Regions from separate parts of the Paenibacillus sp. FSL R5-0475 genome, predicted to be linked through region 2. Evidence: predicted binding sites of a transcription regulator. Region 2 holds the regulator's gene; each other region holds the start of a gene.
The links. Region 2 encodes Rex, which represses fermentation and respiration genes when NADH is low (regulators of the CRP and FNR family bind a similar motif). Its sites were predicted from a motif close to TTGTGAAATATTTCACAA; they were not measured.

Region 1 (8,286 bases), 2.9 Mb from region 2:
CCCTTGCGAACCGTGAAAAAGCAGTTCAATGGTGGCTGCAGCAAGTCAAATCGAGATGGGAAGCAAAAGGTTACGCTAACCTCGAGCTTGTAGGTATGTACTGGTTCGAAGAGCAAATCAGCACAAGCCAATCCGGACCGGATCTGATCCGTTCGGTGAGCAGCACCCTGCATGACATGCAAATTAGCGGCAAGGACCTGAGGTTCTTCTGGATTCCGCACTTCTTCGCTTATAAAGCGTTCATGTGGAAGGATGTCGGCTTCGATGCGGTGACGATCCAACCGAACTACTTCTTCGAGCCGACGGATATCGAGCGCTTGGAGGATTCTGCGAATCTGGCGAAGCAGTATGGCATGTCCAATGAACTCGAGTTCGATGATCGGATGCTGACGGACGGCGTGTTCCGCGAGCGGTATATCGATTACTTGAACAGCGGTGCGAAGACAGGGCTCATGAAGGATGGCTTCAAATCGTATTACCAAGGCAACAATGCAGTCTATAACACCGCGGTAAGTAATGATCCAGCGACACGCGTTCTTTACGACTGGCTGTATCAATTTGTTAAAGGAACGTATCAGGTCAACGAGGCTCCGCCTTCCGAGGTAGACGTGCAGATGAACGGCAAGCCGTTCCAGAGCGGGATGAAGCTACCCGATTCAGAATCCGTATCCTTTACATGGAAGCTTAGAACGGATGATGGTCTGACGAAAGTGACGGCGACGTATGACGGCAAGCCTTATACAGCGGGTACCGTTATTTCGCTTGCAGGCAAGCTTGGCAAGCATGAGCTTAACATTACCGTTACGGCGGGGCATATGGTGACTAAGTCATATGTTATCGAAGCAACGACAAATGCATCTGGTATGAAAGCGTTAGTCGACCGCTTCGAAAAAGCGAAGCAATTTACGAATTCTGCAACGGTGCGTTCTTTGAACAACTATTTGGAAATGATGAAGCGCTATGAAGGGAACGATGCAGCGCAAGTCACCAAGTATCTCAAAGGCTTTAACGCAAAGCTGGATGAATTCAAGAAGGCGGGTACGATAAAAGATGAGGCGTACAATACGCTGAAGGAAAGCATCTATTACCTCATAGGCAATTTGGCGCAGAATAAAACGGTAGAAGCTTCGTCGACCGAAGGCAATAATGCGAATTATGCACCGGTTAAAGCCGTCGATGGATTCCCTGCTTCAAGATGGGCGAGCGAATACGTGGACAATACTTGGTTCCTGGTCGATCTCGGTGAAGTGAAGGAAATGGATACAGTTCGAATCGATTGGGAATATGCTCGTGCAGATAAATACAAACTTTTTGTGTCGAACGATAAGCAGAACTGGATCAATGTCATGCCAAATGACGGAATTATTACCGCGCATGATGGCAAAGAAACGATTCAGTTCAACCCGGTCAAGGCAAGATACATGAAGTTACAAGGCATAAAAAGAGCAACCGATTACGGATATTCCATCTACGAGTTTGGTGTCTATAACCTCTCGGGCGCTGTAGACGTGAAAGGCATTGAGGGCATACAAGTAAAGGTTGACGAGGAAGCGAAAAAAGTAACGATTGATGGATTGCTGATGAATGGCGTCCTTACAAATGTGAAGTTGAAGGTGCTTGATTCGAAAGGCAAGGTTCATCTCGAAGATGAGACGAAGAGTACAGTCGCGGGAAGCTTCCAATTCACATTCAAACTTACGGGTAATTTAAAGGGAACCAATGAGGCGTATCTATCGACTGGCTATATGAGCGAGCCTGTAAAAGTGACCTTTGAATACTCAAAAGAAAACCCAGGTAAAGGTCACGATAAGTAATGGATAAATAATCCATCCAAGCAGTAATACGACCCGCGCTGAAACTTCCTGTACCGGTTATCGAATTATCTGTCCGAGTAAGACTAATAACCGAAGTAACAACGTTTGAGGCGTAACATAACAAGCCGATTAGGTGCCAGACCACGGGGTCTATACCTAATCGGCTTGTTTCTATGTACAGTATCAAGATATTATTCAGGTTTTAGTGGGATTGTATTATGTATTGTATAATAGAACGACTGCCTCAACAGGTATTTATAACATAAAACATAGGAGGATACATGTCCTGGAGCAAATTGAAGCAACAACTGGAGAGTTTTCTCTGTCCTGCGTTATACGGCAGGGTTGAATATCGCGCAAGTAGTTACCGTTATTTACCTGATAAATCAGGGAATTGTTATATTTCGGTAGATAAAAAGAACGTACTTAATATGAATGATAGAACTAGCTCAATTAGATGGTATCAGACGGAGCAGGAGATTAAGAATGATTCAGATCTTCAAATTCCTATCAACCATGAAGACATTGAAGCGGTTAGAAAAGATAGCAAGGGGATCATCCCGGAGGATCGTTTAATAGTCATTGCAAGAAGCAGAAAAATATCAGAAGTTGCAAAGGAGCTTTTGTCAGCACAGACGTCATTAAGTAAATCGAATTTTATTGTTATAGCTACTAAGTATTTATCTATTTCCATAGAGGAGAGCTTAGAAAGTGACGATATCTTATTGAATATTCTAGCCTTAGTGGACAGACGAGTTGGAAAAAAGCGAATTTTAAACATGAGCGAGAAGATGAAGTTAAAGCATCCAAGTGTGCAATATTTTTATGAACTAAGGCGTAGTACATTATAAAAATAAATAACTTCATTGAATATTCAAGAAACACTCCCTACAAAAATCCCTAATTCTACGCGACTTCTTCCCACCATAACAATAGCCATGATAATGAGAGGGATGTTCGCATATGGTGCATATGGAATCGGAGAGTGTCGCTCTACTGGTAAGGAAGGATACAGTGTTATGAAATCCTTATATTTATTGGACTTTACGGACAAGTATGAGGAAAAATCGTTGTTAAAGAGATGGCATCATTGCCGTCTCTTTTTTGTTTCACTTTTTTAGTATTGCGCTGACTCTGGTTCCCGCTACCGCATCTTACGATCACAAGTACGAAGACTGCATGAAAATTAGCGTTGATGCTTATGTTCAAGCTCTCTCTGCTCTGCTAGGTGACGGGAATCATAGACGTACTTGCGTGATGTTGCTACGATGTTCCATGGAAATTAAGTGAAAGTGATCACAAGAAATTACAGAAGGAGTTATTTATCGTGAAAAGAATCGTAACACTGAGCACCCGCAAACTGATGGATACCGCAAAACACGGCGGATGCGGCGCATGCCAGACATCTTGCCAATCCGCTTGTAAAACTTCCTGCGGCGTTGCAAACCAGAAGTGTGAAAATGCAATGAACAGATAGGATTCGGAATTTTACCGCCCATTGCTCTGCTGATGGGCGGCTATTTTTAAGAAATGGATACTATCCCTAAAGGATGGCAAAGCCATTTCTACTTGTGTGCAAAAGGAGCTTGATTAGTAAGTATGATTCATCAATATAAACTAAACGGATACAATATCGTGCTCGATACCTATAGTGGCTCGGTGCATGTTGTTGATGACCTAGCATATGAAATTATAGCGGATTATGAGAAAACTTCTGCCGACCAAATCGTGACAACGCTGTTGGATAAATATAAAGATGATTCCAGCATTTCCGAGAGCGACATTCGAGAAACCATCGCGGATATCGAGGAACTTAAAAATGATGGACAGCTCTTTACAAAAGATGAGTATGAGAACCTCTCGCTCGATTTAAAAAAACGAAAAACTTATGTTAAGGCACTCTGCCTCAATGTTGCGCATACCTGTAATTTGTCATGCGACTATTGCTTCGCTAGCCAAGGGAAATACAACGGAGATAGGGCAATCATGAGCTATGAGGTTGGACAAAAAGCTATCGATTACCTGCTTGAAAATTCGGGTCATCATCGAAACCTGGACATCGACTTTTTTGGCGGGGAACCGCTCTTGGCTTGGAAAGTGGTTAAACATATCGTAGCTTATGCAAGAAGCAAAGAACAAGAATACAAAAAGAAGTTCCGCTTCACCTTCACGACGAACGGGATGCTGCTGAACGATGAGGTCACCGAGTTTTTAAATCAGGAAATGTACAATGTCGTATTAAGCCTAGATGGAAGAAAAGAGGTTCATGACCGACTTCGCCAAACGGTTAACGGAAAAGGCAGCTACGATCATATTGTTCCGAAGTTCAAGGAATTCGTTCGTAAGCGCGGGGACCAAGAGTACTATGTTCGAGGAACTTACACTCGTAACAATGTCGATTTCACCAACGATATATTTCATATCGCAGACCTTGGTTTTGACAAGATCTCGATGGAACCAGTCATCTGTGATCCAAAGGAACCTTATGCACTTACCGAGGAGGACCTGCCGGAGATCTACAACCAGTACGAAATTCTCGCCAAGGAAATGATTGGACGTGATGAGCAGGGCAAGGGGTTTACCTTTTATCACTACATGCTTGACCTCTCGGAAGGACCTTGCATCCAGAAGAGAATTACTGGCTGTGGTTCAGGAACCGAATATCTTGCTGTCACCCCTTGGGGAGAGCTTTTTCCTTGTCACCAGTTCGTCGGGGATGAAGAATACAGCATGGGAAACCTCTGGGATGGCATCACAAAACCTGAGCTGCAATGTCAATTCCAAGAGAGCAACTGCTACTCGAAGCCGGAATGCAAGGACTGCTGGGCTAAACTCTACTGCAGCGGTGGTTGTCCTGCCAATGCACTGCACGCGACGGGTTCCCTCGTCGGAACCTATGACTTCAGCTGTGACGTCTTCCGCAAAAGAGTCGAATGTTCCATGATGGTAAAGGTTGATGAATCTATTAGAGCGATGGAAGGGCAATCTAGCTAGTTAACGTAACGGATGAAAAAACTCTAACCGAGAAATAGACACTTTTAAATAAAGTGCCTTTCTCGGTTTTTTTTGTATTAACTAGAACTATGATTATAGATCGTTTTTTCCATCGGCAATCAGGATGAGGAATTCAAAACGTGACGGCCTAATCTGTTTAATAGACAGAGAGGGCTTTTTTAATGTGCGAATCTATGATTTTTTCTTTGAACACAAATATATATGACTAAAGTCATATTAAATTCGTGATTTAGCGTATTTTTTTTGTCGAAAAATAAACTATTTTCTAAGAAATGTCGATATAATAGGATAGAAATCTGCTTTTCTGTATTAACTGCAATTACGGAAGCGTTAACAATTATATGAATAGTCATTCGACAAGGAGGAAAGCAATGTTAAAAAAGTTAGGCAAGATTGGATTGGCTTTTATATTAGTCATTGGACTGCTACCGATGATTTCACTCCGGGCATACGCTGCCATCCCCTCATTCACCAAAACGGTGGACTTTCCCATTCAGACTCCAGTTACAAACGCCTCGGGTAAGAATGTTTCTGATGTTGATGTTCTTCCTGACGGAAGTACCGCAGTAGTGTTGAACACATTCGCTTATCAAGGCAATTCCTATGTTTATTCTTATTTTTTAAAGATTTTTGACCGCACGGGAGCACTTAGATCAGATGTTGATCTGAGTAGTCTAATGGATACCTATTACAAAATGATTGATGTGAATATGCTTGCGCTAAGTGATGGAAGGATTCTGATTACTTACCATAAAAGCGACAGCGGCGATAACAATTTGCAATTGGGAACCGTTAGGGAGAGTACTCCCAATGCCTATTTTATGGTGCTAAACCAGTCAGGACAAAAGGTGGTCGGTCAGACACAGATTAATACATACTCTGCCGCCAGTACCCCGGCACTCACGCGCTTTGTCTCTATAACGGAATTGTCTGACGGCAATATAGCTTTTTCCTGGCAACGGAACGACAATATTAGCACGGCTACGCGTGTGTTCACTGTTGAGGGTAACCCAGTTTCGGGAGAAACACTTCTGGTTTCCCATAATGCGAGCATGTCTAATGTATCCGCTGGAGACGGTGTATATATGGTTGCTTACAATTCAGGAGTAGGACCCCAGACGGATACTGTTTATCTGAAAATATTCAGTAATAGTGGGACTCTGTTAAATACGATTAATAAAGGAATAAGAACGGATGAAAAACAGCTGTTTCTATCCACGTTGAACAACGGGAATTTCATGTTCAGCCAATATAACTATAGAAACGACTCATCAATGGTTTCTTTATATGATAAGAACGGTACGAGTAAGGGTGATTTTACAGTAAGTGGCTCTCTAGGCGAATCTTCGGCTGCTATTTATAGGGATGGTGCAAACCCGGGCTTTGTAACCGTAAGTACGGACCCCACTTCTACCAATGCCATCAATGATGCGTACAACAACTTTAAAGAATGGTCGGGAACGCAGTATGCTTACCTGAATTATTATGACAATGACGGTAACTTAGTCTTTACATCGGATCAGCCGGTGGATTCCGCTCCGGTGGCTATGCAGGGTTTCAATGAAGCCACTTGGATGTACGCTGTGGAATATTATCCAAGCTTCAAATTGTATCCCACCTTTGGTGACAAGCTTGTCTTGGTGACAACCGATAATACGGATGCTGATCATTATAGAATAACCGCTAAAATATTTGAGACGGGAGCTCCGGCACCAGCGGCTATCATTGACTATGCGGCTGAGCAACTGACCGGACTGACGCCAAACAGCGCCTACTCGGTTAACAACGGTACAGCGGTAACGGTGACAGCGGATGGTAAGCTGGCTATAGACAGCAGCTGGTTGGGAACGTCAGTGAGCATCGTGAAGAAAGGCGATAGCTCGTCGACAACGGATAGCCCGGCACAAACGCTGACTATTCCATTCCGTCCAGGGGCACCGACTGGTGTAACGGCGACGAATGAAACGGCGATAAGTGCTAACGATGGTACATTGACTAACGTAACAACTGCGATGGAGTACAAGAAGGGTGTGGCGGGTACTTGGACGAATATTTCAGGTGCAACCGTAACGAGACTTGATCCGGACATGTACTATGTCCGGACAAAAGCGACGGTGACGGCGTTTGCGTCAGAAGCGAAGAGCGTGACGGTGGCTACGTTTGTGGCAACACCGGAAGTGACACCGGCAGCCATCATTGATTATACGGCAGAGCAGTTAACCGGTCTGGTGCCAAACGGCTCGTATACGGTGAACGGTACGGCAGTAACAGCGACAACAGATGGTAAGCTGGCCATTAACAGTGGTTGGTTGGATACGTCGCTGAGCATCGTGAAAAAAGGCAATGCCTCGACGACATTGGATAGCGCGGCGCAGACGCTAAGCATTCCGCCACGTGCAGAGGCGCCGACTGGTGTGATAGCGACGGATGAAACGGAGATTAGTGCTAACAATGGTACATTGACGAACGTGACAACCGAGATGGAATTCAAGAAAGGTACAGCAGGTGTATGGACGAGTGTAGCAGGTGTAACCGTAACGGGACTTTTTCCGGACACGTATTATGTGCGGACGAAAGCGACGACTACGGCATTTGCTTCAGAAGCGAAGATCGTGACGGTGGCTACGTTTGTGCCAACGCCGGAAGCGGCACCGGTAGCCACCATTGATTATGCGGCTGAGCAGTTAACAGGTTTAACGGCAAGCGGCTCGTACACGGTAAACGGGGCTTCGCTAACAGCGACAGCTGATGGCAAGCTAGCTATTGATAGCATTTGGTTGGGGACGTCATTGAGCATCGTGAAGAAGGGCAATAGTTCTACGACAACGGATAGCACAGCGCAGACGCTAAGCATTCCGATCCGTCCAGGGGCGCCGATAGGTGTGACGGCGACAGACGAAATGGCGATAAATGCTAATAATGGTACATTGACGAACGTGACAACCGAGATGGAATACAAGAAGGGTGCGGCAGGTGCATGGAAGGATGTGACGGGTGTAACCGTAACGGGACTAACTCCGGACACGTACCATGTGCGGACGAAAGCGACTGGGGCGGCATTTGCGTCAGCTTCAGTGCAAGTAGCGGTGGTTGCTTTTGTAGCAACACCGGAAGTGGCACCGACAGCTGTTATTGATTATTCGGCTGAACAATTGACAGGTCTCACGCCAAACAGCTCGTACACAGTAAACGGGGGTTTGGCAACAGCGACAGCTAGTGGACAATTAGCTATTGGTAACAGTTGGTTGGGAACGTCGCTAAGTATTGTGAAGAAAGGCAATGGCTCGACGACAACGGATAGTGCGGCGCAGACGTTAAGCATTCCGTCCCGTTCAGGGGTGCCGACTGGTGTAACGGCGACGGATGAAACGGCGATAAATGCCAACGATGGCAAATTGACGAACGTAACAACCGTGATGGAATACAAGAAGGGCACAGCAGGTGCATGGACGGATGT
Region 2 (8,286 bases):
ATAACCATGTCACAAGAGCTGAGCTCCGCGAAATGTGTCACTTTTTGAATGCGGCTAAGAATCAGCTTCTTCTCAGCTTGAGTGATCGCCCATTTCTCCAGTTGCTTATCTAGACTTGTCTCGATCATTTCGTAAGAGTAGTCCAGTTTCTCCGCGGTTTTCTCCACTAGTAATACATCCAGGCCTTTGGCTGCTAACATTTCAGCAATACCTTGTCCCATTGTGCCACCGCCGATGACACCTATTTTTTTGAAATTCATAAAAAAGTCTCCATCCTTTCAGGTATCTATACTTTTGTATTGTACCTTGTCTGTCGCAAAAATTTATAAAGCCCGACATATAATGATATCTTAGCATGCCTGAAAAGTAAAAAAAAATAACCAGCATAAATATTTATGCTGGTAAAAGGACGCTGTCACGAAATTGACATCGAAATTGCTCTCCAGAGAGTACTTCTTCCTTCATTAAAATGTCAAGAGAGTAATCAAATACATTTCGTTGCTTTTCAAGGTGCTCACGAGTGCGTGTCATCAGCTCATCCAATATCTTACTATTTTCCTTCATAAGCTCTTCAGTGGTAACCATTTCCAGCTTAGCGATACCCAGCGAAGTTAAACCTGACTTCATCATCGTTTCCACAATATTCAGCGCCTGATCGAAATCACCGCGTGAACCTGTGCTTCGTCCACCATAATACATTTCTTCAGCAGCTGCTCCACCAAGTGCAATCATAATCTGATCTTCGAGATAATCTTTGGTGTACAAATACTGCTCTTGCTGAGGATTATGTCGCACATAACCAAGGGCTTGCCCACGCGGAGTCAGCGTAACCTGACTAACGCTTCCGGGACGAAGGAGCTCTGCCATGATGGCATGTCCCAATTCATGAATGGCGACTCTCTTTTTCTCTTCATGATTTGTTTCTCTATCCGTTTTTTCACCCATCATTACCTTGTCAATCGCCATCGACAGATGCCGCTGCTCAACTTTCGTCAAGTCCTCACGCATCATATAAATCGCAGCCTCATTCATGACACTTTCAAGCTGAGCACCGGAAAAGCCATAGGCTTCTTCAGCGATTTTGTCGAGACTCACCTCTGTATGAAGAGGCTTATTCTTCGCATGCAATTCGAGAATCGATTTGCGGCCCTTTTTGTCAGGCATGTCCACTTGAATATGACGGTCGAAGCGTCCAGGACGTAACAATGCTGAATCAAGCATTTCTTTCCGGTTTGTTGCAGCTACCAGCAAAATACGCGGAGTTTCGTTATTATAAATACCATCCATCTCGGTCAATAGCTGATTTAAGGTCTGATCATATTCACGTTGCTGACCGCCTTCGCGCTTACCGCCAATTACGTCAATTTCATCAATAAAAATAATGGCACTTTGTTTGTTCTCCTTAACAGCACGGTTACGAGCATCCTTGAACAAATCGCGGATCCGACCAGCCCCGACACCAACATACATTTCTACAAATTCACTACCTGATGCAGCTACGAATACGGAGTTTGTATAATGCGCTGCTGCTCTGGCCATAAGGGTCTTACCTGTTCCTGGAGGGCCAGTGAGCAGAATCCCTTTCAAAGGACGAATCCCAAATTTACTAATCTCCTCGTGCCGGATCAAAAAATCGAGTGCCTCACGAAGCTCTTGCTTCGCATTGTCTTGCCCACCAATTTCTTCAAAAGTGAGCTTTGAAGGCCCTTCCTTCTGGCGTTTCTTCCCCGCACCAGCGTTCACCGTAAGCCCGCCACGCAAATGAGCAATTATAAGTAATGCAGTAAGCATTCCAGCTGCTATAACAATCGGGAATATATTAATACCTAAAAAAGCCATGAAAATAAACAGCACAGGAATAAATCCGAGTAAAATTTCTTTAAGGTACTTAGGCATTATTCCATACCCCCAAGGTCGCAGGTTTTCGCGGCAAAATAATAAATTTGCTTTCTTTTCCATTACTCAAGCTTACGTACACATTGTTGTCGTCGATATCAGTAGATGCTATCACATCTTTAAATTCCGTATTTTGCTGTTTCAATCTATCAAGTTCTGTAGGTATAATCGTATATTTACGGCTCTCCATGGCTTCAGCTACAGAGAACATCGCTTTATCCCAGTAATCATCCAATAGTTCACTTGAATTTTGCTCCACATCGAGTTTAAGTTTACGTCCTTCAATCACTGATTTTCCTTCTTTGGATACATACGATACTAGATCACGTAAATTCGTGCCCGGCTGCAAATCAAGTTTCAAAGTGACCTCATCGCGGTTAATACTAATATGTGAAGTATTTACTCCCTCAAATCCGGTTACAATCTTTTGGAGCGGTTCCTGTAAAGCAAACTGACGATATAAAAAGAATCCTCCGAATAATAGCATAGCCGACAGTAGAGACGTTATCAGTACAGGTACAAGACGTAATTTCAAGAAACGTCCTCCTCTCAAAGATGAAAAAATGTAAACAGAATGATCCAAAGTCATAGCTGCTAAGAGCTCACCAGAGCCTGACGTTCTACTAACACTGTTCTAATTACAAACAGTAGTATATCACAGGTGTATATACTATATTGAAAAAAAATGTGAAGATATTTAAAATTTTATTTTTTAATTCTTTCCATTTTATTTAATTTATTGATTTAATTCGACAAAAAAAGGGCTGTTACTCTTAAAATAACAGACCTTTTTTCGTATGAATCTTTAAATCCCAATATATAAATCCACTCTTATAGTATATCACAATTCGTGTACTAATAGTATATCAAATAATATGTCATTTTAAAAAACAAGCGAACCATAAATGGTCCGCTTGTTTCTCTTATAATGCCTTTGTTTAATTTAGCGGCTAGGTAAACTGTAACCTTCACCCATTCGAGCCCCATCCGAGAACCGATAAAATTGATAATAATATCGACCGCTTTGTTTATAAAAAAGCTGCCAAGCATACTCCCCGTTATATACTCCTGGCAACAACCGCTCAATGCTGATGTCCGGAAGATCGGCTTTTATAAGGCTACGCATTTTCGCTTCAGAGGTCCCTTTACTTAGTTCTTCAGCATATACTGCGTCGGTTCCTTCAGCAAACTTCCCGTCTACAGTAAAACGTACCCAAACCATCAACTCGGTCCCGGCTTCATTCTTCCCTGTTAAGACCCAGTACACCGCATTTTCATCCCACACGGATTTCTGCGCTTTGGTTACCTCTGTCAGACCAGCACTGGTTTTAGCGACATCCTTAGCGATATCTCGCTCGTTCCATTGATCTTTCATAATATAAGCATAGAACTGGATAAGTCCAAACAGAAGGAGCAGAATCAGAACTGACCCCAGGAGGATCCATTTTTTCCTTTTCTTCAAGGTACAGCTCCCTTTCTAGTAATATATCTTTTTTGATTATATAACACACCTGTGTGTTTATCCAAAGTTTCATATCCAATTCAATGATCTAATGATCAGAAACACAAAAGGCTGTAACTTTGCAATCGCAGAAAGTCACAGCCTTTCAGTTATTCGTTATGATCTTAGACTACCGTTTAAGCAGTCCATCAAATGATTCTTGCGCCTTACGACGGATTGCTTCCTCATCTAGCGTTACACATTCTCCGTGTTTTACAACCTGTTTACCATTCACCCATACATGCTCAACATCCTTGGCACTGGCAGAGTATACAGCATGAGACAACAGATCTGTATGTGGTAGCAAATGCGGCTGGTCTATATCAATCGCGATAAAGTCCGCTTTCATGCCAACAGCGAGTCTACCCACATCATTTAAAAAGATAGACTTTGCGCCATACTCTGTAGCTATACGCAGCGCTTCCGGAGCTGGAACAGCCGTCGGATCACCACTTACACCTTTATGGATGAGGGCTGCAAGACGCATCTCTTCAAACATATCCAGGTTATTATTGCTTGCCGCACCATCTGTACCCAGTGACACCTTCACACCAGCCTTTAGAAGATCCGTAACCCGAGCCACTCCACTAGCCAGTTTCAGATTACTTCCTGGGTTATGAGACACGCCTACATCATGACGAGCCAGTATCTCGATCTCTTCATCATTCAAATGAACGCCATGAGCAACAATAGACGGACGAGTGAACATTCCAAGCTTCTCTAAATGCGCTACAGGCCGAAGTCCGTAATCCACCACATTCTGCTCCACTTCGCGTTTGGTCTCGGACATATGGGTATGCATCGGTAAATCCAAATCATGTGCCGCTTGTACAAACTTAACAAAGAAGTCCGGTGGGCAAGTATATGGGGCGTGTGGCGAGATCATCGTCGTAATTCTGCCGCCAGCCTTACCATGCCAATTTCGTGCAAAAGAAATCGCTTCCGCAAGCTTGTGATTTTGTACTTCCTCTGGGCATAATCCGATTACGCCTCTCATCAGTACAGAACGAATGCCTGATAATTCGACTACCTCTGCTACTCGATCCATATGATCATACATATCCAAGAAGGTTGTAGTACCACCTTTTAGCATTTCCAGTACCGACAAGGAGGTTCCCCAGTATACATCTTCTCCAGTGAATTTCGCTTCCATCGGCCACATCTTCTCTTGAAGCCACACCTGAAGTGCCAAATCATCTCCATAACCACGAAGCAATGACATTGCCGCATGGCCATGTGTGTTTACCAGACCTGGCATAAACAGCAGACGACTGCCATCAACAACTTGCACATCATCTTCCATTAAAGGCTCTTCTTTTCCTATGTAAGTGATCAAATCATCTTCAATAGTCATATATCCATTCAGAACCGGCTCATCCGTTCCCGGAATAAGAAAACGCCCGCCCTTAATAATCGTTTTACTGCTCTTCATTTCCGGTTTCTTCCTTTCCATCTTTCAAATAATAAGCAAGGCTTTGCAAATCCGTTGTAAAATCGGCAGCATGAACCCGGATATTCGATGGTGTTTTTAGAATCACTGGTGCAAAATTCAAAATCGCCTCAATGCCAGACTCAATGAGAATATCTGCTACATTCTGCGCTTCTGAATCAGGCACAGTAATGATCCCAATTCGAATACCTTGCTCACGAACCGTCTGACCAAGCTCCTCCATCGGCTGAACGGTAAGAGAGTTGATTTTCCGCCCTACCTTAGGTGCATAGGAGTCAAATATAGCGGTAATCTTCATAGTATCTTTCAGATAAGCATTGTAATTAGATAATGCATGTCCAAGGTTACCGGCACCTACTAAAGCCACATTCAATTGTTGATCCAGCTTCAGAATATGACGGATTTTTTCAATAAGATAAGTTACGTCATACCCGATACCTTTTCTACCAAAGTCTCCAAAATAAGCTAAATCTTTACGAATTTGAGCAGGATTCAAATCAAGTTTTTGTCCTAGTTCTTGTGAGGAAACGGTTAATATTTCACGTTTCTGGAGATCATTCAAGAAACGCAAGTACACAGGAAGTCTGCGAACAACGGCTTCTGATATTTTATCCGATTTCATAATTTACCTCCTAATTTAAGTGATATTCTGTTCAAATCCTATCGAAATATCTGCACCTCGTCTCAAGGAAGAGCGGTATTCTTATACCGCCCTTCCTTGTAGAGAGATTAATAAGATCGATGACGTTCTTTTCAAGAAACGCCTCCGTCTTCCAACCACTCCGCTATACGAGGAACCATTTGATCCGTAAGCATATGCTCCATTTTCGGGCCAGGCAACGAATAGAGGAAATACTTCCCATAGTGAGATTCGATCACCCTTGTGTCATACACAATAACAATACCCCGATCTTGCGCTGTCCGTACCAGCCTCCCAAATCCTTGCTTGAAGCGAATAACCGCCTGAGGAACAGACAACTTCATGAACGGATTCTTTTTCTGGGCTTGTAATAACTCAGACTTCGCTTCCGCTAGGGGGTGGTTTGGCGGTTGAAATGGGAGTCTCACGATGGCCAAGCATGTTAATGCTTCACCTGGAATATCTACACCCTCCCAAAAGCTGCTTGTTCCTAACAGTACAGAAGCTGCACTGTCCTGAAAACGGCGGATCAGCTTGCTACGGCTGCCCCCCTCCACGCCTTGACCTAACACCGTGATCTCTTGTGAGGCTAGAGCCTCTTTCAGAGGATCGTAAACCTGGCGTAGCATCTTGTAAGAAGTAAACAGGACAAGCATCCGCCCACGTGTTGTAATAGCTGCTTCTGCTAGTGACTGTACGAGTGTATCGACAAATCGGGCATCGCCTACACTCCCCTTCACACTTGGGAAATCCCGCGGAATAACTAACAGCGCCTGCTCCCGATACTTAAAGGGAGAAGGCAGGAGTGATGTCATCAGACGCCCCTCTTCCGCAGCTTCATTAAGTCCGAGATTATCAATCATAAACTGGAAAGATTTATCGACAGAGAGTGTCGCCGAAGTTAGTACGATACTTTTCTTCTTGTCGAAAAACAGCTCCTTAAGCTGAGTACTAACATCAACAGGAACGGCATACAGCTGTAGCGATTTACTGCGATAATTTCCATTCGCCTCCAGCCAATATACTACATTCTCATCATTTAATCCCATAAAAAACCGTACTTGCTCACGTATAGAAGCTAAATCCTTAAATAAGCCGCTAATATCGGTAACTAGGCTATCTGAGGAAGATTGACCTTCTTGATCTCGCATCTCATTAAGCATTTTATCACCTTTACGGATAATTTCGCTTAATGTCAGATTCATAGTATTCTCTAGAGCAACCAATTCATCCCAATCTTTCGGTTTACGGGTAGGAAGTAGCCGCATGACTAACTGGCCGGCTTCTCCCGCCGCTGCATCGCTGCGTTCCGGCAAGAGGCTGAATAGTTTATCACTAAGCAGATCCCAGGTTTCTTTTACGGTAAGAAGATCCGGATAGATTCTATCGATTACTCCGCTCCATTCAGAAGCTTCCTCACTGCCTGATGACTGAAGCATTTGGCGAAGTGTAGGAAGTTGGCCATTTCGACTATCCTTATAAAGACGCGATAGTGTATGTGCCACCGTGAAATGCTTCATATGCATGCCTAAATGCTTGCCAGCCACGTCCTCCAGATGATGGGCCTCATCTATTACAAGATGTTCATAAGCCGGAAGTAGTTGATGCCCAGCCTTAACATCTGCGAAAAGCTTAGAGTGGTTCGTAATGACCACGTCTGCAATACCAGCTTCATGCTTAGCCCGATGATAATAACACTTACGGAACCAAGGACACGAGCGACCCAGACAAGAATCGGTATCGCTTGCTACCGTCTCCCAAAAATCTCCGCCACGTCCACTTAGATTGAGCTCTTCGTCATCTCCTGATTCACTTTGTGTCAGCCAAACGATCATCTGAGCCGCAGTAAGCGCATCTTCCCTCGGACTTATAAAGTCTTTTTTATTAATTTTATGTTCGAACTTACGAAGACACAAATAATGCCCTCTGCCCTTAAAAATTGCAGCTTTAAATGGAAAAGGAACTACCTGCGTTAACAAAGGAATATCACGCTCACGCAATTGATCCTGCAGATTAATAGTATGAGTGCTGACCATGACTTTTTCATTAGTGCGTACGCTTTGGTATATGGCAGGCAATAAATAACCAAGGGATTTACCGGTTCCTGTCCCTGCTTCGATCAATAGATGCTTGTCTTCGGCAAGTGCCGTCATCACCTCATTGATCATAATATCCTGAGCTTCTCGGCTTTCATACTGTGGCAAAGTTTCTTTAAGTCGTTTCGTTACTTCATCCATATAATCTGTAAAAGATAAATTGTGTAGTGGATTCTCAGCATGCTCGTCTCGAGGTGGAGCTAATTCGTTCCAGTCTCCTACAGCAAGCGCTAATTGACGATAGAAAGTCAGATCACCTTCGGGCTGAAGCGTCTCCGCTTCCCGTTCACGCAGCAGACCATCAAAATACCAACCCAGATCACTATCCTCTTCCGTAAACAGCTCACAGAGTCTCTGAATCGTCAGCAGAGGCAAATCGTAGAGCTCCTCCAGACATTTCAGCAATACAAGAGCAGTTGCGAGTGCATCACTGTCTGCCTGATGCGGACGATCATGCGTCACTCCAAAATGTGCACTAACTGATCCTAGTTGATAGGATGTGAGGGAAGGAAAGCAGATTTTCAGAAAATCAATCGTATCTAAAATCCGCCCTTGAAATGGTAAATACCCACATCGGTCTAAAGCATTTTGCAAAAAATGGAAGTCGAATGCGACATTATGCCCTACAAGCACAACATCATCCAAGAGTGGGACAAGCTCCATCATCATCTCATCCAGCTCAGGTGCATCCTTTACATCATCG
Region 3 (8,286 bases), 2.1 Mb from region 2:
ATGAGAATCCGGGGATTGAGCTTTCGTTCGGATCCGGCATTCCGGTAACGTTACTTCAGCGGGTTATGCAGCTGTCACCTGATTCCCTATTTGAAGGAGAAAGCATTGATCGCATTTGGATCTATAACATTAAGAATGACTCCAAAGCGCATGCCATTTTCTTCAGTACGAGAGGCGACATTATATATGAAGCGGCAAAAGCGGATTTAACTGTGCAAGACGTGCAGCAGCATGTGGATTTCGGCAAGAACTGGACGCCTTACAAGTCCGTAGATGGTGATTATTATGTGCCAGACAGCAAGATTTCTCTGGTTCAGGTTGAGATGCCTTCAGGCATGTATACCATAGAACAAATGCAGAACAATCTTTTCTTCGATGTTGGAAGCACTAGATATATTCGCGAGAAAAATGGCTCGGAGATTTATACGGATAGCAAACGGAGTCTTCAGGTCGATAAGGAACGGAATTGGATGAGCTATAGCGATCCTGCCGCACTTCCAGCCGGAGACAGTACACCTGCCAAGGATGCGCTTGAAGCTGTAGAATTTGTGAACCAACATGGTGGATGGAATGGAACCTATCGTCTTGAAGCCACCGAGGAGGGGAGACAGGAGAGAAAGGTCTCTTTTCAACAATATTATGGTTCCTATCCATATGGCTCCTATCCGATCATGAGTAACTCGCAGCTGCAGTATGGTGTAATTAATCTGGAATTGCAGCAAGGCACCGTATCCTCTTATGAACGCTCGTTAATCTATATTGATGAGAGTAAGGCAGAGAAGAAAATCGTAGAGCTATCTGGAGGCGTGGAGCTAGAGAATCAATTGTCTGCGGTTAGCAAAACTTCGGCAGTGAAGGATTTAACGCCTGCGTATGTACCTGTAGTGAAAGAAGAGAAGCTGCAACTACTTCCAGTCTGGAAGGTTACGCTTATTGACGGCAGCGTTCTTACATTAAATTAATGTACAAGTTGTTCATATAACATTTAGGAGGTAAGGGTATGGATTGGGGAAGAGCCAAAAATGTACTAATTTGCGCCTTTTTAGGTCTAAATCTGCTGCTATGTTATCAGCTGTGGATTGATTTGCGCGATCAGGTTAGTGCCAATCTCGATTTCACTTCCCTGTCCGAAGAAACCCAGGCGGTCATGGAGCAGAAAGGGATTCGAGTGTTGTGTCCCATTCCGGCTTCTACCCCGCAGCTTCCTAATATAACTTATCGATATTCTGCTGAAGAGCAGAATGAACCACCCATTAAATTAGATGTTCCTATAGACAGCAAACTGATCTATTCTTCCTTCACCGACCTTAGCAAGGCGCTTGAGAGTCAAATACCGGATATCGCAAATTATCGTTTTGATTCTCAAGAAAGTGAAGTTGGGAAGTTCGTGCTTCACCCGCTAGTTCAGAATCAGTGGTCGCTATTCCGAGTTAGGTTAGAGTTGATTAATAGTGATCAGAAGATTGTAGCTTTCCGCTCACCTAAGATTGAGATAGGGGCAAGCAGTAGCGATAAGGAACAGAAGGTACTGCCGGCATCGCAAGCGCTTAGCAGTTTGATTGAAAAATATTTTCCGGCAGACTCCGTAGTAAAGGAGATTGAGCTTGGTTATTATGGTGAGTTGTTCAACTCCGAAAGTCAGGTAGCGTCGCCAATGTGGCGGTTCATGCTGGAGAACGGCAATGCCTATTATGTGGATGCTATAAGTGCGGACATCATCAGTCCGAAGACAACAGATTAGAAGGAGTAAGGAAAATGGGGATTTCATTTACAGTACTGTCCAGTGGTTCTACCGGAAATGTAACGGTGGTTCGGAACGGGGAGACAACACTTATGATTGACGCGGGACTAAGTGCCAAGCGGATCGATGAGCTGTTGGCCATGCGCGAGCTAACGGGTAATGATATAGACGGGATTCTAGTCACACACGAGCATTCCGATCATATTAAAGGACTCGGGGCAATGGCCCGTAAATACGATCTTCCGATTTATGCGAACACCAATACCTGGGGAGCCATTGGAAAAGGCATTGGAAAAATACCCGACTATAACCGAATCATTATGGAGTCGGGACATCATAGGGATTTTGGTAGTCTGCGTGTTGAATCGTTTGCAATTTCTCATGATGCGGCGGAGCCGGTGGGTTACAATTTTTATGATGGAAAAGAAAAACTGTGTGTAGCTACAGATCTGGGGTATGTTAGCGACAAGGTAAGAGATGCGATTTCAGAGGCGGACGTATTAGTGCTGGAGGCGAATCATGATATTGAAATGCTGAGGATGGGACGTTATCCGTGGAATACGAAACGACGTATACTTGGCGACATGGGTCACCTTTCTAATGAAGCAGCCGGAGCAGCACTAAGTGAAATTCTCACAGGACGGACTAAACGTACCTATTTAGCGCATTTAAGCCGGGATCATAATATGATGGATTTGGCTAAAATGTCGGTACGTTGCGCAATGGAGGATCGGGGCTGTTTCTTTAAAGATAGTGAGTTTAAGCTTTGCGATACGTATTATGACCAACCTACGCCATGGGATAAGTTGAGCCAGTTGTCATAAGCTGATCAAGCTCAGCAGTCTTTCGTTCTAATTCTTGGCGGGAGATCAGGCCTTTATCGATCATCAATTCGATCATAGCACTGAAGGAAAGGGTCATATGGTAGTGTTCATCCTTCAAATCGCCAAGCTTACCGATAAACTCCACCAGATCCATACTTGTGGAAAAAGAATTCATAATTATACCTCCTTATATAGTAAAAACAGAACTGGAGTTGTAAAAAATTCGCAGGCTTTTTACCTCAGGAAAATCACGAATTGAGGGTTGCCTGTGATACAATTATAGACGTGATAAGCAAACTCTAAATTTATGGAATCTTTCTATTAGTGTAGTCTTTTAAGTTGCAAAATATTCCTAGTAGAGAAGATATATTGAAAGATTCTAAAATTCTTTCGATTAACTGAAACTATTGTGTGGTTAATGGATAAAGTGAAACTTTTTAGTGATTGTTGGAGTCTAAAGGATGCAGAGGTATATGCTTGGAACGTGATTGCTAGAGGTTCAGGTTTTAGATACTGTGAACGGTTGGCAATAGAAGGGGGAGATTTTCGGTGGGATTGTTTGATGACGATTTCTATTCAACTAAAGTATCACGGTCCAGAGGGGATGAAGCATCAAAGGGATCATTTGCTAACCGCAAGCATTCTGTGCGAAGATCGCGCAAGGGCTTATCCACTTGGCAAATATCCGCCGTCTGCTCCTTAATCAGTGCTGTGGTGGCAGTGTTTTTATTCAGTATGCTTACTGGACAAATGAGTCACGAAACTGCCCCGAAGTCGGTAGTAACAACTGGGGAGGTTGCCCCAAGCAGAGATCCGTTTGACCGTATCATTCAAGCCGCTGCTACGGTTCGTCCTGCAGTAGTAAGTATTATCAATCATAAAGAAGATAATAAAGAATTGAACATTCTGGATGAGTCAGCATTAGGCTCTGGAGTGATTTATAAAAAGGTAGATAATAAAGCATTTATCATTACTAATAACCATGTCATCGAAGACTCTAGCAATCTTGAAGTCGTAACAGTAGATGGCGAGACACGTAAAGCTACACTTGTTGGAACGGATAAAGTGAGTGACATCGCGGTGCTTTCGATTGATGCCAAGGGTATCAATACAATCGCAGAGCTCGGGGATTCCTCGAAGCTTCGTCTAGGTGAAACGGTCATTGCCATCGGAAACCCGTTGGGACTTGGTGACACATTGACTTCAGGTATTGTCAGCTATACTGAACGGAAGGTTCCCGTATCCTTGAATCAGGACGGCGTATATGATTGGGAGCAAGAGGTCATTCAGACCGATGCAGCAATTAATGAAGGCAATAGCGGCGGGGCGCTTGTGGATCTGGATGGTAAAGTCATCGGTATTAACACGATGAAAATCTCCGATGCAGGTGTAGAAGGGCTGGGTTTTGCTATTCCAGCTAACCATGTGATAGATACCGCTAATGAACTGGCTGAGAAAGGGCGGATTGCCCGTTCCTACTTAGGCGTATATTCGGTAGATTTAAACAATCCTTACATTCCTCTCGCAGAGGACCAACGCAAGGAACTGAACCTACCGAACAATGTTAAGGATGGGGTTGTCGTTCTGGATGCTGTTGGACCTGCACAAGAAGCGGGAATACAGTTCAATGATGTAATTACGAAATTTAATGATGAACCGATTACATCCACGCTCTCCCTTCGCAAGTATTTATATAATCAGACGAAGATTGGTGAGGATCTGAAGATTACCTATTATCGAAATGGGAAAGTCAATCAGACTACAGTAAAACTTCTTGAAAAACCAGAGGAATAATATGCTGGAAGTCGGCATATAATGATATAGCAGTAATGACAAGTAGAGCGGACTACCCCTTCGGTTGAGAAGGTAGAGCTTCCTGAAATAGCGATACTCTGTATCGCTATCGGGGATCTATTTCTTCTAAAGTTTTGATAAATATGGCAATTATAAGCTGATTTAATCAATTTTGGGCTGACTGGCAACCCTTACATTGGAAGGTAATACTTATTAGGGTAGAAACGGATATATACGGATGCCAGCTTGCCTTTGCTAATCAGGTGTGGTAATATGATATCAATCATACATTTAGTCCCTAATTTTCGCATTGAAAAGGGCTGTTATATTCGGTAATACAACCTTTTTCAATGTGTGAATTTTTTCTTTGTTTGAAGATAAAAAGAACATATTAATTTAAATTTGTGGAGGTAACACACATGCAAACAGGTACAGTTAAATGGTTCAACGCAGAAAAAGGATTCGGATTTATCGAAGTTGAAGGCGGAAGCGACGTATTCGTTCACTTCAGCGCAATCACTGGCGACGGCTTCAAAACTTTGGACGAAGGCCAACGCGTTGAATTCAACGTTGTTCAAGGCAACCGTGGACCACAAGCCGAAAACGTTGTAAAACTGTAATAATAGAAGAAACCGTCCCAGCTTGTGAAAGTTGGGACGGTCTTTTTATATCTAGTTAGTCACTATTGACTTACAGGATGGGAGGAACGGCAATGAACTACCGGAAGAAACCTTTGGAAGAAATACCGGAAGAAAATACCGCGATTTGGGCGTGTACCAATGATGGATGCAACGGATGGATGAGGGATAATTTCGCATTTGAACATGCGCCTTCTTGCCGTCTATGTGACTCTCCAATGGTTCGCAGCACGAAGATGCTACCACAATTGCTTAATTCGAATGGCGATCTCAAATCGCTGAAGAAGGGTATTTCCATTACCTAACCAATGCCTTTATGAGTCAAGCTTGTTATAGAACAGTGAACAACTTCAAGACGGTCAAACCGTCTTATTTTTTTTGCTTTTTTTAAGGTAAATTGTGATTTTTGTCACAAATCATTTGAATTTCACCGTTAAAAGCACCCCTTTGTGTGACATTTATCACAAAAGTGCGTCTAAATTTTTGACACAATATAGTTAACGAAAAGGGGAGAAGGAAGGGAAAAATATGGATACAGTAATGCTGTCGCGTATACAATTTGCGTCGACGACAATATTCCACTATTTCTTTGTACCGGTATCAATCGGACTAGCGCTCTTGATTGCGATCATGGAGACCATGTACGTTAGAAAAGGCAATGAAGAGTACAAAAGGATGGCACAGTTCTGGGGAAAGCTGTTTCTCATCAACTTTGCAGTAGGGGTAGTTACAGGTATTTTGCAGGAATTTCAGTTCGGGATGAACTGGTCTGATTATTCACGTTTTGTGGGTGATGTATTCGGGGCTCCACTTGCAGTCGAAGCATTGGCAGCTTTTTTTCTGGAGTCTACTTTTATTGGCATCTGGATATTCGGCTGGGACAAAGTGTCCAAAAGAGTGCACTTGTTATCCATCTGGCTAGTAGCTTTCGGTACGATGTTATCCGCTTTCTGGATTCTAGCAGCGAACTCCTTTATGCAGCATCCTGTGGGATTTGAGATAAATAATGGACGGGCAGAAATGAATGATTTCTTCGCGCTCATTACGAACGGACAATTGCTGGTTGAATTCCCGCACACGGTTCTTGCTGCGTATGCAACAGGCGCCTTCCTCGTAACGGGTATTAGTGCGTATAAGATATTGAAGAAACAAGATGTATCTTTCTTTAAGAAATCTTTTCAAATTGCAGCAATCGTAGGTATCATTTCTTCTATTGGTGTAGCCGTGGCAGGCCATGCGCAAGCACAGTATTTGGTTGAGACTCAACCTATGAAGATGGCGGCTTCTGAAGGACTGTGGGGTAAGAGTGGTGACCCAGCACCTTGGACCGTATGGGCTAACATTGATCCTGACAAGCAGGAAAGTTCTGGAGAATTTCAAATTCCGTATATGCTAAGCTTCCTTTCATACAGTAAATTTTCCGGTGAAGTTAAAGGTATGCTTGAGCTGCAAGCTGAGTATGAGCAAACCTATGGCCCCGGTGACTATATCCCGCCAGTACGTACGACGTTCTGGAGTTTCCGGATCATGGTTCTAGCAGGAACGTTAATGATCGTAATGGGTATGTACGCAATGTATTTAATGTGGCGCAAAAAGATGGACCGTCCAAACACTTGGTTTATGCGGTTTATGTTATGGGGAATACTGCTTCCTCCAATCGCGAATACAGCAGGTTGGGTCATGACCGAATTCGGGCGTCAGCCATGGACGGTATTCGGATTGATGACAACGGAAGACAGTGTGTCGCCTAACATTACAAGTGGTCAGGTTCTATTCTCTGTTATTTCTTTTACAGCGATTTACGCCATTCTCGGATTAGTTCTAATTGGTTTGTTTATGAAAGTGATTAAAAAAGGTCCTTATGCGATGGATAACGATCACGGGGATTCGCATGATCCATATAACGAGGAGGGCGCCCAATGATGTCTCTTAATGAATTGTGGTTTGTGCTCATTGCAGTTCTGTTTATAGGGTTCTTCTTCCTGGAGGGTTTCGATTTCGGCGTAGGGATGGAAACACAAATTCTCGCTAAGAATGACACTGAGCGCCGGATTCTGATTAACTCGATCGGACCCTTCTGGGATGGAAACGAGGTATGGTTAATTACTGCTGCGGGTGCAATGTTTGCGGCTTTCCCTGAGTGGTATGCAACGTTGTTTAGCGGATTTTACATTCCCTTTGTCTTTGCTTTATTAGCTTTGATTGCACGTGGTGTTGCTTTTGAATTTAGAGGTAAACGGGATTCCGTAGCTTGGAAAAAAACTTGGGATGTTTGTATCTTTTTCGGCAGCTTCCTCCCACCTTTCCTCCTTGCTGTGGTGTTCGCCAGCTTCATCAAAGGTTTGCCAATTGATGGGGATATGCAAATGTACGCAGGTTTTACAGATATCGTAAATGTGTATACCGTAGTAGCTGGTGTGACTGTTGTCCTTCTTTGTTTGGTACATGGTCTCATGTTCACAACGTTGCGTACAGTGGGTGATCTACAGGCTCGCGCTCGAAAAATGGCGCAAAGATTGCTTTTGCCACTTGGGGCTCTATTGCTCGCTTTCGTGGTAATGACTTATTATATGACTGATATTTTCGAACAACGTGGTTTAGTTCTTATGATTATAGTAGCGCTGGGAATTATCGCGTTCATATTATCGGGTTATTTCATGACGAAGAAGAAGGATGGCTATGCTTTTGGAATGACAGGAGCGGTAATAGCATTGTCCGTAACTTCTATCTTTGTAGGATTGTTCCCACGTGTTATGATTAGTTCAATCGATCAAGCCTTTAATTTGACAATTACCAATGCGGCTTCGGGACATTACTCTTTAAAGGTAATGACGATTGTGGCACTGACCATCCTTCCATTCGTATTGGGATATCAAATTTGGAGTTACTTTGTCTTTCATAAACGCGTTCACGAGAAGGAGCATCTTGAATACTAATGGATAAAAATTTGCTTGGGTATAAAGGAGTTAAGCCGGTATTTCTGATCGTTGGCCTCCTTACCCTGGTGCAAAGCATGTCCATACTTCTGCTGGCCAAATGGCTGGCAGAAGTCATCTCTGCGCTATTTGCAGGAGAACCTCTGAAGGAACAATGGGCTACTTCGCTATTGTTCCTTCTTGCATTTCTAGTGCGCCATGCTTGCGCCATGCTGATGAGCCGTATCTCTTACCGCTTTGCGGAAGCAACAGGCAGCAACATGCGGAGGGAAATGATGGATAAGCTCTTCCAGCTTGGACCCAGAATGGTGGGCGGGCGTGGAACCGGGGATCTTGTCACACTTGTGCTGGAA
Region 4 (8,286 bases), 300 kb from region 2:
TTAATAAGTAACAATCGACTCGAATATTCGCTGCTGCGCTTCGTAATCAACACTAAGTAATGGTATGATGTAGGCATCAATTTTATGGGGTGCACTATGATGGATATTCGAATCAAAGAACTGCTTGATGCTACACAGCAAAAATATGGATTGGACAACTACTACTTACACTCTCATGAAATTTATCGCGACGTTACGATACTGGGAGAGACCAACTATTTTCTTAGTATGGAATGGTTTCCTGCACATATGAAGGAATGGAAGGGCGATTACAATCCGGAAGGAACTGCCGTCATCACGATTGACCTACAATCCCGCAACTATAAAAGTGTGATTTTTGTTGGCGGGATATCTTATGCGAATGGGACACCATTCCAAAATATAGATTTTAACGGAGTCATCCGGTGGATTGAAGATGAGGCAAGGATTGTATACGGTAAACAATTCCACTTAGAGAAGGAACAGATTGGAGAATATCATTTTATTGAAAAAATAGGTAGCATACCAGTCACTCCTGGTGGACGGATCGAGCTTCGCTTCGATGCGGAAGGCAGGCTTGTTTTTTACAGTGTATATGGCCAGTTTCCTTCCAGCTCCCTTGTGCACAAAGAGAACTATACTCTCACACTTCAAACGATAGAGCCACAGGCGAGGAAACAACTTCAGCTTATAGAATATCCGGTGTACGAGACGAAGCAACTCCTGCCGATCTATGGGATAGAAGAAATCTACATTTCAAATGACGGAACAACCACCATCCCATTTGAGTTTATATCAGGTACGAGAGCACGACTGAGTATTGATCAAGTAATCCATTGGGAGCAACAGAATACGGAGCTGGAGCCGTTCGAAAGGACGGAGATACGCCTACTTGAGGTAGTTTCCATTGAGCAGGCAATAGCTAGTGAGCCGCATCCGGACTCATTTCCTATCACAGACGCAGAACAAGCCGAATGTATAGCCGCAGTCGAAGCTGGTTTAAGCCAGCTCTTTCCGGATGAATCCGGAGAATGGATGTTGAAGACTTTTCAACGGGAAAGAGGACATATTCAGGCAACACTGAGGATGAAGGCGCCAAGTAATCGTATATTCCAGCGTAAGATCCTCCTGTTCATCGATGTGCAGAATTATAAGGTTATAAATTATATGGATAACAAGCCAATGCTCGATATGTTTGATGAGTTCAAGAGCGAAGAGGGGATTTCTGTAAGCCATGACGAAGCTTATGACAAGCTCAAGGGATGGTTCGAATTAACACCCGTCTATGTGTATGATCCTGGGCAGAAGAAGTATGTGCTGTGCGGGAAGTTAGATTGTAATTATGCTGTGAAGGCCACTAGTGGAGATGTGGTGGAGTTGAGTAGTTTGGAATGATAGTGCAAGCTTTCTTATACTGAGTAGGACGAATAAAGGTAATGAAGTATAGTAAGGTGATGCAAATATAATAAAATGAGTAGAACTTACTAATTTTGTGAGTTACTTTGGGAGTTGAAAATATGACGACAGCTACAGGAACCAAGGAAAATCCTTGGAAGTTAAAGACACCACCGCAAACATCCGAGTATGAAATGTATAAGGTCGAAAAAGACGGTAAAGAAATTATAGTTTGCACTGTAGGGAAAACGGTTTTGCATTATGACTACCGCTGTATTGAAGATCTGCACGCCATGCTTATACAAAATGGTGATTGGATGGAGTTAGGAAGTGCTGATGAGCAAAAACCAGCAAAAGAAGGTACCGTTGAAGCATGGGGGCGTTCACCTGAAAACCCTGTCGGCGGTTGGTATGGATTAAAGAAGGGACTTCGGGGGCGATTCGGAATGTATATTCCACCGTTGCTCGAAGAATTGGGTCTTGCGGAAGTAGAGCATAATCCAAGAAACAATCGGATGAAAGCGATCTTGTAAACGAAGGAGAGCCTAAAGGCTCTTCTTTTTTTGAGCCATGCCCCTAACCGGTGGTCTTTCGTACACATTGCAGTGATTAATTTAGTTACAAAACGTTTTTTTTAGTTACATAAACTTTCAAGAGCAGGGCCTTTGCCGTTAAGCTGATTGTAAAAATATTCACAAGGGGGCAAAGCTATAACATGAATAAAAAAGTAACCACTGCTCTTATTCTCGTTCTCTCAGTCATGCTTGTTATCACAGGATGTGGCAACAGCAACAGCAGCAATGGAAACGGGAACAAGAACACCAGCAAGAACACCAGCAAGATCAACGAGACAAAGGAAACTGAAGCCGTTTCGGGAGCATCCAAAGCTAGCTATACACCGTACGATCAACTAAAAGATAAATATGACATCATCATTATTGGTGCAGGCGGTGCCGGAATGTCTGCTGCACTTGAGGCGAGAGCAAAAGGTATGAACCCGGTTATTTTTGAAAAAATGCCAGTTGCCGGCGGAAATACAACAAAATCATCTTCGGGAATGAATGCTTCTGAAACGAAATTCCAAAAAGAGCAAGGCATTGAAGACAGCAATGATCTGTTTTATGAAGAGTCCTTAAAAGGTGGCCATGATACGAACGATAAAGAGATGCTTCGTTTCTTCGTAGACAATTCCGCAAGTGCGATTGATTGGCTGGATTCTATCGGGATTAGATTGAATAATATCACGATTACAGGCGGGATGAACGAAAAACGCACACACCGTCCTGAAGATGGCTCTGCAGTAGGACAATACCTTGTCAAAGGTTTGGTGAAAAACGTACAAGAACAAGGCATTCCCCTTTTTGTGAACGCCAATGTCAAGGAAATTACCGAAAAAGACGGTAAGGTCAATGGCGTCAAAGTTATCTTTGACCAAACGGAAGAGAAAACGATTACAGCGTCTGCTGTCGTGGTGACAACCGGCGGTTTCGGCGCCAATTTAGACATGATTTCAGGAGTCAGATCTGATTTGGAGGGGTACGTTACCACCAACCAGCCGGGCAGCACCGGTGACGGTATCAAGATGATTGAGAAGCTCGGCGGTACCACAGTCGATATGGATCAAATCCAAGTTCACCCGACTGTGCAGCAGGAAAAATCCTATCTCATTGGGGAGGCTGTTCGTGGGGAAGGAGCGATCCTGGTTTCAAGTGTAGGCAAACGTTTCACAAACGAACTGGATACAAGAGATAATGTCACCGCTGCAATCAATAAGCTTCCTGAGAAGTCTGCGTTTCTTGTATTTGATTCCGGCGTAAAATCTCACGCTAAAGCGATTGAACAATATGAAAAAATGGGCTTCGTTATCCAAGGAGATTCGATCGAGGCTTTGGCAACAAAAATGGACGTACCGGCAGATCAGTTGAAAACTGCACTAGAGACCTGGAACAGCGCGGTGACGAATAAACAGGATGCCGACTTCGGCAGAACAACCGGAATGGACAATGACTTGTCCGACGCGCCATATTATGCAATTAAAATCGGCCCGGGAATTCACTACACGATGGGAGGCGTGAAAATCAACACCAACACAGAAGTTTTAAATAAAGACGGACAACCGATTCCAGGCCTTTTTGCAGCAGGCGAAGTTACCGGAGGCTTGCATGGTCAAAACCGGATCGGCGGTAACTCTGTTGCGGAAATCATTATTTTCGGCCGCCAAACGGGTATAAAATCCGCTGAATTCGTAAAAGCACAATAAGTTATCCCCCTGCCTCTTTTCGGCTAGGCAAACAAACGCTTGGGCTCATCTTAGCCATGCGTTTGTTGTTTTATTATAACGGTGTAGCGTATAAGGTCATAGCCATCCTTGCACGTATACGTTAGAATGAAGAAAAATTTCCGGAGGGACAGCTGATGAAAATTGGCAAACATACACTTCGGCTGCAAACAACAATTACTTTGATGATTGGTGCAGTTCTTATCATAATGCTGCTAGTGGTCTATCTGCTATTTAGTATAAAGGTTACCTCACAAACAAAATCCTCGTTGGAACAAAAGGCTGTGATCATTTCCCGTACGTTATCGCGTAACCCTCTAATTATTGAAGCGTTAAACAAATCACGCAGCTCGTCTGAATTGCAAAGCTACACTGAGGAAATCCGATTGTTGAACAATGTGGAATTTGTTGTGGTCATGGATATGAATGCAATCAGATATTCCCATCCGGACAAGGACAAAATTGGTAAGCATTTTATCGGTGGCGACGAAGCCGCAGTCTTGCAGGGGCAGGAAAGCATTTCGGAAGCCGAGGGTTCTTTGGGCCCATCTGTAAGAGCGTTTTCACCTGTCTTTTCTGCAAGCGGGAAACAATTAGGAGCGGTGGCAGTAGGAATATCACTGGGAAACATCAGACTTGCCATAAGAGAGAACGTGGGAATCCTTTATTGGGGATTGCTTATAGGCAGTCTAATAGGGGCTGCGGGAGCATTTCTGCTGGCACGTGTTATCAAAAAAATGATGTTTGGCATGGAACCGGCCGCTATTGCTAAGCTTTTGGAAGAGCGCAACTCCATGCTACAGTCAGTTAGGGAGGGAGTCATTGCCGTTGATAAAGAGTCACGTATTACTTTGATTAATACAGAAGCCAGGCGTTTGCTTGCAGCCATTGGCATGCAGGATGATCCCTTGAACCAGTCGGTGGAGAGCTTTTGGCCATCACTGCGGATGAATACAGTGCTCAAGACCGGTGAAGCCAGCCAGGACTTGGAGGTGGAGCATAGCGGTGTTACGTTACTGGCAAACGTGGTTCCCATTCACGTAAATGGATCTGTAGAAGGTGCAATTGCCACATTCCGTGATAAGACGGAAATCAGCATACTTATGGAAAGGTTATCTGGCATCTCCTTATATGCCGAGGCATTGCGTGCCCAGGCGCATGAGTTTATGAACAAGCTGCATGTAATATTAGGATTAACACATATGAAAAGGTATGATCGGTTGGAGGCGTATATAACAAGTACTGTCACAACAACACAGGCAGAGATGGGAACGGTGGTGAGACAAGTGAAGGACCCTGTGATGGCCGGATTTCTATTGGGTAAGCTGAGCCGGGCCAGAGAAGCCGGAGTTCGGCTGGTGCTTCTGGAGGATGGGGTTCTGCCGGAGCCTAGCGATCCGGAACGCTCCTGCCAACTCATTACGATAGTCGGTAATCTTTTGGATAATGCTATGGAAGCACCGGAAGGTAGAGGCAGCAAATATATTCATTTCAGCTTTCAATATCAGGATAAGACGCTGATAGTTACGGTTAGCGATAATGGAAGCGGTATCCCAGATGAGAAATTGCCATATATTTTTCAACAGGGGTATTCTACAAAAGGACATGACCGAGGCATCGGCTTGTATCTGGTTGAGCGGAGCCTTAAAGCTATGGGAGGTAAGATTGTTTGTGAAACAGGAAAGGGAGAAGGGACCCGATTTACGGTTAGTTTACCCTATCGAGCAAAGAGTGATGGTCAATGATTAGTGTATTGATTGTAGAAGATGATCCGATGGTAGCCGAGATGAATAAATTCTATCTGGAGCAAGTGGAAGGTTTTCAGTGTAAAGGCTGGGCAAAATCAGTGGGTGAAGCTCTGATCAAATTGGCAGATGAGTCTTTCGAGCTGATTCTGCTGGATATTTACATGAAGGAGAGCAATGGATTGGAGCTGCTGTCCGCTCTCCGTCGAGGCAGTAAACGAATAGATGTGATTATCATTTCAGCTGCGAGCGATAAGGACAGTATCCGAGACGCGCTTCAGAACGGTGCAGTCGATTATCTTATCAAACCGTTTGAGTTTGAACGGTTTCTCGCAGCCCTTTCAGCTTACAAGGAGCAGCATTTCCTGTTCCGTAATCAGGATTCCCTGGATCAGTCTGAACTAGATAAGCTAACCGGGTATAGGAAAGAGCCCTCGGTCGTTCAGGATTTATCTAAGGGCTTTACCCGGCATACACTTCGGACGGTCTGGAAAGCGGTGGAGACCCATAATGCAAATCCCTTTAGCACTGAAGAGATTGCAGTTAGTTCCGGAATTTCGCGGGTTTCGGTCGGGAAATATCTTGCCGTCCTCGCGGATATGGGAGCGCTGAACAGTGAATTGACCTATGGCACCATTGGAAGGCCTGTACAGCGATATCGCATGTCTTCCCGCGGCAGTTCTGTGATTTCTAAATTCATATAACCTTTTGGGGTGGGCCGCCGGTTCCGAGTTTTATAAGGAATCGGCGGTTTTTGATTGCTTATTTTTGATAGCGCTTACTTTAATAATTTTTATAATTCAATCAATAATTACGTAAAAACAAAAGCGCTTTCATTTCCGCTACTATAAGGCTAGAAAAGAGTTTAGGAGGAAATGAAAAATGCAAAATACGATTCCATCACCTGTTTCCAAAGGAAAGGAAGGTCCCCTGCCAGAAAAGGCTGCCTTCATTCAAAAATGTAAGCAATTTAAGGTTGGTGTCTTTCCGCTCCCTGTGTATCTAGCTCTGGCAGTGGTCATTCTTCTTGCAAGTATGGCCGGGAAGCTACCGAATGACATGATTGGAGGGTTCGCTGTCATTATGGTTCTGGGTATTCTGCTGAGTGATATCGGTATGAAGCTTCCCTTGTTGAAAAATATAGGCGGCCCCGCAATCATGGCCCTTATGATCCCATCCCTGCTGATTTACTTGAATTTGTTCAACTCTACTGTGACAGACGCTGTCACTACATTGATGAAAGAGGCAAACTTCCTGTACTTGTACATCTCCATCCTGGTGAGTGGCAGTATGCTCGGCATGTACCGCAAAACATTGGTAGCGGGTATTACGCGGATCTTCATCCCGCTGATCGTCGGGACGATTGCAGCGGTTCTCGGCGGACTACTGGTAGGAACGATCACAGGTTATAGCATGTATCATACTTTCTTCTTTATTATCGTACCGATCCTTGGCGGTGGAATCGGTGAAGGCATTCTTCCTCTCTCGATTGCATACTCAAGCATTCTGGGTGGACACGAAGCGGGTTATTACGTATCGCAGATGATCCCGTCGGCAATTATCGGCAACGTATTCGCCATCATTGTGGCGGGCTTCTTGAAACGTCTGGGCGAGAAAAAGCCCCATCTAAGCGGTAACGGTACACTAGTCAAATCCGGTGACGATCTACAGCATGACAATCCGGATAACAAACCCAAAGATTTCATGATGATGGGTGCGGGACTTCTGATCGCATGTAGTTTCTTCATTGTTGGGGCATTGCTTGCAGATTATGTAGGGATACCCGGACCGATTGTCATGATTCTGATGGCCGTACTGATCAAATGTGTCAAGGCGCTTCCCGAAAGATTCGAAAATGGGGCTTACCAGTTGTATAAGTTCGTTGCTGGTAACCTGACATGGCCGCTCATGGTAGGTTTGGGCATGCTATACGTTCCTCTGAAGGATGTAGCTGCCATTATCTCTCTACCTTATGTGCTGACCTGCCTTGCCATCGTCTTCAGCATGGTGGTTTCCGGCTATTTTGTGGGAAGAAAAATCAATATGTACCCTGTCGATGCGGCAATTGTAACCGTCTGCCATAGCGGCTTGGGTGGAACCGGAGATGTAGCCATTCTCTCTGCCTCCAATCGTATGCAGCTCATGCCATTTGCCCAGATCTCCACCCGGATCGGCGGCGTCAGCACCGTTATTGTGGCAACTATTCTATTGCGGTTTTGGAGCTGATTAGGATGTCAAACATACATCCAGAAAGCTTATAGAGAAAAATATATTGCAATTAACAGGAGGAACAGTAATGAAAATAATGGATGAAGTAATGAAGATGCATGTTGGCGGCAAGCTGGAGACCGGCTTGAAGAACCCTATTCGAAGCATGGAGGATTTATCCAAGGTATATACACCCGGAGTAGCTAAAGTGTGTCAGGCTATCGCCGCAGACCAAGATAAAGCATACGAATATACGATTAAGAAAAATTCGGTGGCGGTCGTTAGTGACGGAACAGCTGTACTCGGACTTGGTGATATCGGTCCCAAAGCAGCCATGCCGGTCATGGAAGGCAAAGCAGCGTTGTTCAAACAGTTTGCAGATGTGGACGCTTTCCCAATCTGTCTGGATACAAAAGATACCGAAGAAATTATCGCGATTGTCAAAGCAATCGCCCCTACCTTCGGAGGCATTAATCTCGAAGATATTTCTTCGCCTCGTTGCTTTGAAATTGAAGCGAGACTTAAGCAGGAGCTCGATATTCCAGTCTTCCACGACGATCAGCATGGAACGGCGATTGTAGTACTGGCTGGAATTTTGAATGCTTTAAGAGTATGCAACAAGGACATTAAGAATGTGAAGATAGTGGTGAATGGTATTGGAGCCGCCGGTATCGCCGTATC

Region 1: scfA (six-cysteine ranthipeptide SCIFF) is a predicted target of Rex. The motif match lies at 3,099-3,116, and genes of this name have one in related genera.
Region 3: MKX41_RS24405 (cytochrome ubiquinol oxidase subunit I) is a predicted target of Rex. The motif match lies at 5,395-5,412, and genes of this name have one in related genera.
Region 4: MKX41_RS13745 (flavocytochrome c) is a predicted target of Rex. The motif match lies at 2,055-2,072, and genes of this name have one in related genera.

The regions. Positions count from the first base shown of each region.
Region 1 is NZ_JBBORK010000001.1:6,269,210-6,277,495, forward strand. It holds gene MKX41_RS28065 (DUF4855 domain-containing protein) at 1-1,814, shown strand, start outside; gene MKX41_RS28070 (SF0329 family protein) at 2,096-2,665, shown strand; gene scfA (six-cysteine ranthipeptide SCIFF) at 3,142-3,291, shown strand; gene scfB (thioether cross-link-forming SCIFF peptide maturase) at 3,414-4,808, shown strand; gene MKX41_RS28085 (S-layer homology domain-containing protein) at 5,201-8,286, shown strand, end outside.
Region 2 is NZ_JBBORK010000001.1:3,354,260-3,362,545, forward strand. It holds gene MKX41_RS15025 (3-hydroxyacyl-CoA dehydrogenase family protein) at 1-260, opposite strand, end outside; gene MKX41_RS15030 (AAA family ATPase) at 394-1,896, opposite strand; gene MKX41_RS15035 (hypothetical protein) at 1,889-2,431, opposite strand; gene MKX41_RS15040 (cell wall elongation regulator TseB-like domain-containing protein) at 2,840-3,358, opposite strand; gene MKX41_RS15045 (amidohydrolase) at 3,528-4,829, opposite strand; gene MKX41_RS15050 (redox-sensing transcriptional repressor Rex) at 4,816-5,469, opposite strand; gene dinG (ATP-dependent DNA helicase DinG) at 5,601-8,286, opposite strand, start outside.
Region 3 is NZ_JBBORK010000001.1:5,449,007-5,457,292, reverse strand. It holds gene MKX41_RS24440 (YycH family regulatory protein) at 1-962, shown strand, start outside; gene yycI (two-component system regulatory protein YycI) at 1,001-1,741, shown strand; gene MKX41_RS24430 (MBL fold metallo-hydrolase) at 1,756-2,565, shown strand; gene MKX41_RS24425 (hypothetical protein) at 2,531-2,740, opposite strand; gene MKX41_RS24420 (S1C family serine protease) at 3,115-4,359, shown strand; gene MKX41_RS24415 (cold-shock protein) at 4,779-4,979, shown strand; gene MKX41_RS24410 (cold-shock protein) at 5,072-5,302, shown strand; gene MKX41_RS24405 (cytochrome ubiquinol oxidase subunit I) at 5,526-6,920, shown strand; gene cydB (cytochrome d ubiquinol oxidase subunit II) at 6,917-7,933, shown strand; gene cydD (thiol reductant ABC exporter subunit CydD) at 7,933-8,286, shown strand, end outside.
Region 4 is NZ_JBBORK010000001.1:3,051,544-3,059,829, reverse strand. It holds gene MKX41_RS13755 (hypothetical protein) at 97-1,374, shown strand; gene MKX41_RS13750 (DUF6855 family protein) at 1,497-1,907, shown strand; gene MKX41_RS13745 (flavocytochrome c) at 2,090-3,634, shown strand; gene dcuS (DcuS/MalK family sensor histidine kinase) at 3,790-5,397, shown strand; gene MKX41_RS13735 (response regulator) at 5,394-6,101, shown strand; gene MKX41_RS13730 (2-hydroxycarboxylate transporter family protein) at 6,280-7,623, shown strand; gene MKX41_RS13725 (NAD(P)-dependent malic enzyme) at 7,694-8,286, shown strand, end outside.